DNA from 3 places in the Quadrisphaera oryzae genome. Region 3 is predicted to be linked to each of the others. Evidence: riboswitches for the same ligand, from Rfam matches in the RefSeq annotation. Region 3 holds a riboswitch; each other region holds the start of a gene.
What was found. A riboswitch is a leader RNA that binds a small molecule or an ion and turns the genes downstream of it on or off. The one in region 3 is predicted to bind S-adenosylmethionine.
Positions count from the first base shown of each region.

Region 1: linked by a shared signal. The riboswitch ahead of H7K62_RS10725 (methionine ABC transporter ATP-binding protein) and the one ahead of H7K62_RS15965 (O-acetylhomoserine aminocarboxypropyltransferase/cysteine synthase family protein) in region 3 are both predicted to bind S-adenosylmethionine.
Region 2: linked by a shared signal. The riboswitch ahead of H7K62_RS08655 (bifunctional o-acetylhomoserine/o-acetylserine sulfhydrylase) and the one ahead of H7K62_RS15965 (O-acetylhomoserine aminocarboxypropyltransferase/cysteine synthase family protein) in region 3 are both predicted to bind S-adenosylmethionine.

Region 1 is NZ_JACNME010000004.1:462,475-464,722, forward strand. Features, by position in the region: gene H7K62_RS10720 (methionine ABC transporter permease) at 1-307, opposite strand, end outside; gene H7K62_RS10725 (methionine ABC transporter ATP-binding protein) at 304-1,371, opposite strand; SAM riboswitch class IV at 1,664-1,775, opposite strand; gene H7K62_RS10730 (maleylpyruvate isomerase family mycothiol-dependent enzyme) at 1,910-2,248, shown strand, end outside.
Region 2 is NZ_JACNME010000004.1:12,672-14,919, forward strand. Features, by position in the region: gene H7K62_RS08650 (DUF4192 domain-containing protein) at 1-607, shown strand, start outside; SAM riboswitch class IV at 696-811, shown strand; gene H7K62_RS08655 (bifunctional o-acetylhomoserine/o-acetylserine sulfhydrylase) at 869-2,182, shown strand; gene metX (homoserine O-acetyltransferase MetX) at 2,179-2,248, shown strand, end outside.
Region 3 is NZ_JACNME010000009.1:134,830-137,077, reverse strand. Features, by position in the region: gene H7K62_RS15975 (Na+/H+ antiporter) at 1-366, shown strand, start outside; gene H7K62_RS15970 (OsmC family protein) at 411-878, shown strand; SAM riboswitch class I at 940-1,036, shown strand; gene H7K62_RS15965 (O-acetylhomoserine aminocarboxypropyltransferase/cysteine synthase family protein) at 1,212-2,248, shown strand, end outside.

The DNA of each region.
Region 1 (2,248 bases), on a different contig from region 3:
TGGTGCCGGTGACGAACCGCGTGAACGGCACGAGCGCGGCCATGAGGATGAGGAACGGCAGCGACCGCCCCACGCTCACCACCGCGGACAGCACCTTGTGCAGCACCGGCCGCGGGGTGAGCCCGCCCGGCCCGAGCGCGTCGAGCGCCACGCCCAGCGGCACCCCGAGGACGACGACGATCGCCATCGTCACCCCGACCATGACGAGCGTGTCGCCGAGGGCCGGCAGCACCAGCGCGGGGATCTCCGCCCAGGTCAGGTCGGTGCTCGTCGCGGCCAGCACGGGGGAGAGCAGGACCGCGCTCATGCCACGACCTCCAGGGTCTGCCCGAGCGTCTGAGCGGCGACGCGCTGCTCCGCGGCGTCCGAGGCCTCGCGCTGGGCGTGCAGCCCCAGGCCGATGAGGGCGGCCTCGACGTCGTCGTCGTCGAGGTGTGCGGGGGCGCCGACGACGGCGTGGCCCACGGCCACCCCGGCGACCGTGCTCAGCGACGCGCCCAGGAGCTCCAGGTCGGAGCCGAGGGCGCGGGAGGCGCGCACCAGCCAGTCGGCGGGGACGCGGTTGCCCGCGTGGCTGACCACCCAGACCGAGCGCTGGGCCGCGCTGCCGTCGTCGGCCGGCTCCGAGCCGGCGTGGGCGCGGCGCGGCAGGAGCGCGCGGCCGAGCGGGGACGACGGGGTGTGCAGCAGGTCGACCAGCGCCCCGTGCTCGACGATGCGGCCGTGGTCGAGCCGCGCGACGGTGTCGGCCACCGCCACGACGGTGTCCATCTCGTGCGTGATGAACAGGACGGCCAGCTGCAGGTCGTCCCGCAGCTCCTTGAGCAGCGCGACGATGCTCGCGGTGGCCTGCGGGTCAAGGCCCGAGGTCGCCTCGTCGGACAGCAGCACGCCGGGGCGCAGCGCGAGGGCGCGGGCGATGCCCACGCGCTGGCGCTGGCCGCCGGACAGCTCGTGCGGGTAGCGGTGGGCCTTGTCCGCCAGGCCGACGCGCTCGAGCAGCTCGGCCACCCGTGCCTTGCGCTGCGCGGGGACCACGCCGAGGTGCTTGAGCGGCAGCTCGACGTTCTGCGCGGCGGTGCGGCGCGTGAGCAGGCCGTCGGCCTGGAACACGGTGCCGATGCCGCGGCGCGCCTCCCGCAGGTCCTTCTCGGACAGTTCGGTGAGGTCGCGGCCGCCGACGACGACGGCACCCGACGTGGGGCGCTCCAGCAGGGTGGTGCAGGCGGCGAGGGTCGACTTGCCGGCGCCGGACGGACCGACGACGGCCGTGATCTCGCCGGGGGAGACGGTCAGGTCGAGGGAGTCCAGCACGGTGGTCGCGTGCTGGCCCTCGCCGTAGGTCTTGGTGAGCGACCTGAGCTCGATCACGGCTCGATCACCGTGGCCTCCAAGGTGGGTGGGGGTGGTCCGGGGCAGGGGGCATCGCCCGCTGGCGGTCACGCACAGTGACGGCAAGCGGGTGGTGCGGGTGTGCCGCGAGGGCGGCGGAGGGGGTGCGACGCGCGGTGCAGGGACCGCTGCCGGGTCCCGGGAGGGGCCGCCGGTGCAGCGGTGCAGGTGCTGGTGCCGGGGTCGCCGGCGGGTCAGCGGGCTGCGGTCAGGCGCGTCGCCAGCGACAGGAGTCGCTGGTCAGGGCGTGCATCAGCACGTCGTCTCCTCGGAGTCGTCCTTGCCCGTGCCGGTGAGCACGGACCTGGTCTTCACCCGGAGCACCCCATGACGAGCAGGGTTGCCGGCCAGCGAGCCGGGGCTTGGCGCTGGCGCTCATGACCTGGGCAGGACCGTAGCGGGTCGATCGCCCGCGAGTCAACGCTGCGTCACGACGAGCGTGTCAGGATCTTCACGCCGGCTGGCACGCGGCGGCCTGCCGCGCGGCTCCCGGGGCCGCTAGCGTCCGCGCGTGGACATGACGCGCGCCGCGGACCTGGTCGAGAGGGAGGCCGGGCGGCTCGCCGCGGCCCTGCGGCCGGAGGCGCTCGCCGTCGTCGTCCCCGGCTGCCCGGGGTGGACGGTGGCCGACCTCGCCCGGCACACCGGCGGGGTGCACCGGTGGGCGCGCGCGGCGCTGGGCACGGCCCCGGACGGCTCTCCGGGGGAGGAGCCCTCCGGGCCCCAGGACGACGACGCCGTGCCGGCCTGGTTCGCCGAGGGCGCGGCGGCGCTCGTGGCCGCGCTGGCCTCGGTGTCGCCCGCAGCGCCGTGCTGGACGTTCGCGGCCGTGGAGGCGCCGGCGACCGCCGCCTTC
Region 2 (2,248 bases), on a different contig from region 3:
CGGGCTGCGCACCGCGGTGGCGGCGGCCGGGTCGGGTGGCTCGGGTGGCCCGGACGAGCCGAGCGGTCCCCAGGACGCCGGTGATGCCGCGGTCACCGAGGCGCTGGCCGACCTGGCGTCGCGCGGCAGGCCCGGCAGCAGGGCCCTCCGGCGCACCTGGAGCCGCCTGCTCGCGGACGAGACCGCCGCACCCGGCGCGGGTCTGCGCCTGCCCGCGGCCAGCGCGGCGGAGCTGCTCGACGGCCTGCGGCGCCTGCCCCTGCGCGACCAGCTCCTGGCGACGGCGGTGCCCCAGGCCCTGCCGGACCTGGCGGCGGCCCCCGGGGCCGCTGCGGACCCGGACGCCGCCCTCGCCGTGCTGCAGCAGCTGGCCCGCCGGGCGACCGGTTCCTGGCGCGCCGCGGCCACGGGGTGCGCCGCGTACGTCGCCTGGTGCGCCGGCTCGGCGCCGGCTGCCGGGGTCTGGGCCGAGGCGGCGCTCGAGCTCGACCCCGGGCACTCGCTGTCCGCGCTGGTCCTGCAGGCCGTGAGCATCGGTCTGCCGCCGCCCGGCCGGGAGCGCGGCCGGGAGCGCGGCCGGGAGCGCGGCGCGCCGCTGACGGGGTGACGGGGAGGACCGGCCGGTGGGGTGACAGTGGTGTCCACATGCTGAGACGAGGTGGAGTGCCGCTGCGGCGCTGCCTATCCTCCGATGAGGTCATGAGCGCCAGCGCGAAGCCCCGGCTCGCTGGCCGGCAACCCCCGCCCGCGGTGGGGTGCCCCGGGTGATGACCTGGCCGCTCCCCGACCGGGGCAGCGGCAAGCGCGGGCCACGGGCCCGGCGGGCGCTGGCCCGTCGCGCCCTGGCCCTGAGGTCAGGGGAGTACCTGTGAACGACGGTTGGTCCTTCGAGACGCGGCAGATCCACGCCGGCCAGACGGCCGACAGCGCCACCGGCGCCCGCGCCCTGCCGATCTACTCCACGACGTCCTACGTCTTCGACGACGCGGCGGACGCCGCAGACCTGTTCGCGCTGAAGAAGTTCGGCAACATCTACACGCGGATCATGAACCCCACGACCGACGTGGTGGAACAGCGCGTCAACTCCCTCGAGGGAGGCGTCGGCGCGCTCGCGGTCTCCTCGGGGCAGGCCGCCGAGACCCTGGCGCTGCTCAACGTCGCCGAGGCGGGCGACCACGTGGTGGCCAGTGCCAGCCTCTACGGCGGCACGTACAACCTGCTCAAGCGGAGCCTGCCCAAGCTCGGCGTGCAGGTCACCTTCGTCGAGGACCCTGACGACCTGGAGGCGTGGCGGGCCGCGGCGACGCCGCGCACCAAGGCCTTCTTCGCCGAGACGGTCTCGAACCCCCGCTCGCACGTCCTCGACATCAGGGGCGTCTCCGGCGTCGCGCACGAGGTGGGGGTGCCGCTGGTCGTCGACAACACGGTGGCGACGCCGTACCTGCTGCGTCCGCTGGAGCACGGCGCCGACGTCGTCGTCCACTCGGCCACCAAGTACCTCGGCGGCCACGGCACCGCGATCGCCGGCATCATCGTCGACGGCGGCCGGTTCGACTACGGCCAGGGCGACAGGTTCCCGGGCTTCACCACCCCCGACGACAGCTACAACGGCCTCGTCTTCGCGCGGGACCTGGGCGTCGGCAGCCCGCTGGGCGCCAACCTGTCGTACATCCTCAAGGCGCGCGTGCAGCTGCTGCGCGACCTGGGAGCGTCCCTGGCCCCCTTCAACAGCTTCCTCATCGCCCAGGGCCTGGAGACGCTCAGCCTGCGCATCGAGCGGCACGTGGCCAACGCCACCCGCGTGGCGCAGTGGCTCGAGGAGCGCCCGGAGGTGCTGTCCGTCTCCTACGCCGGCCTGCCCTCCAGCCCCTGGTACCAGCGCGCGCAGGAGCTGCTGCCGCGCGGTGTCGGCGCCGTGGTGGCCTTCGAGATCGACGGCGGTGCCGAGGCCGGCCGCCGCTTCGTGGAGGGGCTGGGCCTGCACAGCCACGTCGCCAACATCGGTGACGTGCGCAGCCTGGTGATCCACCCGGCCTCCACCACCCACAGCCAGCTGGACGCCGAGCAGCAGCGCGCCGCGGGGGTCACCCCCGGCCTGGTGCGCCTGGCGGTGGGCCTGGAAGGGATCGAGGACATCCTCGCCGACCTCGAGGCCGGCTTCACCGCCGCGAAGGGCGCATGAGCGGGGCCGCCCGCGGGGAGGGGCCCGGCGCCACGCGGCCGGGAGCGCGCCCGGCCCGGGCGCAGC
Region 3 (2,248 bases):
GCGGCGCAGCTGGAGGTGGACGACGACGTGGCCGAGCGCGTCCGGCGCGAGTTCCTCAAGAGGCTCCTGCTGCTGGAGCGGGAGGCCGAGCAGGCCCAGCTCGTTCCCGCCGCCGGCCCGGACGGGAGCGGCGGGAGCGGCGCGCGCGGGGGCGGCCCGACGGCCCTGGCCGAGGTGGACGCGGAACGGGTGGCCCGGCGCGCGCAGGACGCCGACGCCCTGCGGCTGGCCCTGCTGCACCGCAAGCGGGAGGCCGTGGTGGGCCTGCGCGACGACGGCCACATCGACGACACGGTGCTGCGCCAGGTGCAGCACCGGCTCGACCTCGAGGAGGTGCGGCTGTCCCACCGGGAGCAGGTCGAGTGATCCGCACCTGGCGACCCGTCGCGTGCGACACGTAGTGTCGGCGCATGCCCATCAAGCAGACCGTCCCCTTCGTCGTCGACGCCGAGGGCACCGGTGTCGCCCAGCGCCTCGTGGTGGCCGGTGACCACGAGCACGTCTTCACCGCCGACACCTACCCCTCCTTCGGGGGCGACGACGCGGCGCCCAGCCCGCTGAGCTACCTGCTCGGCGCCCTCACCAGCTGCAACCAGGTCACCGGCAGCCTGGTCGCCTCCAGCCTCGGCGTGGCGCTGGGGAAGTGGTCGTTCCACATCCAGGGCGACCTGGACCCCTCCGTCATCGCCGGCGGCGCCGAGGGCAACGCCAACTTCGACCGGGTGGCGGTCAGGGTCACCGTCGAGACCGACGCCGCCGACGACGTCTTCGAGACCTTCCACACCGAGACCGAGCGGCGCTGCCCCGTCACCCAGATGTTCAAGCGCAGCGGCCTGGCCTACACCAGCGAGTGGACCAAGGCGCCGCTGTCCGCCTGACCTCCCCGGAGCACGGCGCGGGCGGTTGACGGTGGGGGCGGAGCGCCCCTACCGTCAGCCCCGACCATCCAGAGCGGCCGAGAGACGTGGCTCGTCGACGCCGCAGCAACCAGAGCAGCCCCGGCTGCCTCAGGTGCTCCCGCCACGGCCGATGGAGGACACCCGTGCTCACCCGACGCCTGCACATCGACCTCGCCCTCACGGCGGGCGGTGGCTGTCAGCGCTGACCCAGCGCTGACAGCCCACCCACCCCCCCCGCACCAGCCGCGGCGCACTCACGGGCGCGCCGCCGCTGCTGCGGCGCCGCACCGCGGCGCGCCCGAAAGGCCCCCGATGACCGCCCAGACCGCCACCCCCCGCTCCCTGCCCCGCCCGACCCAGCCGGCCCTGCTCCCGCCGGTCGCCCGCGAGGCCCGCTACGGCTTCACCACCCAGCAGGTGCACGCCGGCGCCGACACCGGACCCGTCGGGCACGGCGACCGGGTGGCGCCCATCCACGTGTCCGCGGGGTTCCGCTTCGAGGACCCCGACACGGCGGCCGCCCGGTTCTCCGGGGAGGCGGACGGCTTCGTGTACTCCCGCATCGCCAACCCCACCACCGCCGCCCTCGAGCGCCGCCTCGCGGCCCTGGAGGGCGGCGCGGACGCCCTCGTGGTGGGCTCCGGCCAGGCGGCCATCACCACCGCGCTGCTGGGCCTGCTCCAGAGCGGTGACCACCTCCTCGCCTCCGACCACCTCTACGAGGGCTCGCGGGGGCTGTTCTCGGAGAACTTCGCCCGCTTCGGCATCGAGGTGGACTTCGTGGAGGACCACGCGGACCCCGCCGCGTGGCGCCGCCTGCTGCGCCCCACCACCCGGGCGCTGTTCGCCGAGTCCCTGTCCAACCCCCGCAACGAGGTCCTGGACGTCGCGGCCGTGGCCGGCGTCGCGCACGCCCACGGGGTGCCGCTGGTGGTGGACAACACCCTGGCCACGCCGTACCTGCTGCGGCCCCTCGAGCACGGCGCGGACGTGGTGGTCCACTCGGCCAGCAAGTTCCTCTCCGGGCACGGGACCGCGCTCGGCGGCGTCGTCGTCGTCGGCAGGGGGTTCGACTGGGGCGCTCACGACGACGGCGGGGCCCCGCGCTTCCCGCAGCTGTCCGAGCCCAGCGCGGTGCTCGGCGGGCGCAGCTGGGCCGATCTGCACGGGGAGCGCTGCTACGCCGAGCACGCCCGCCACCACGTCGCCGCGCGCTTCGGGCCGGTGCTCTCCCCGTTCAACGCCTTCCTCGTGCAGCAGGGCGTGGAGACCCTGTCGCTGCGGATGGCCCAGCACTGCCGCAGCGCGGCGCTGCTGGCCGCGTGGCTGGAGCGCCACCCGGCCGTCGA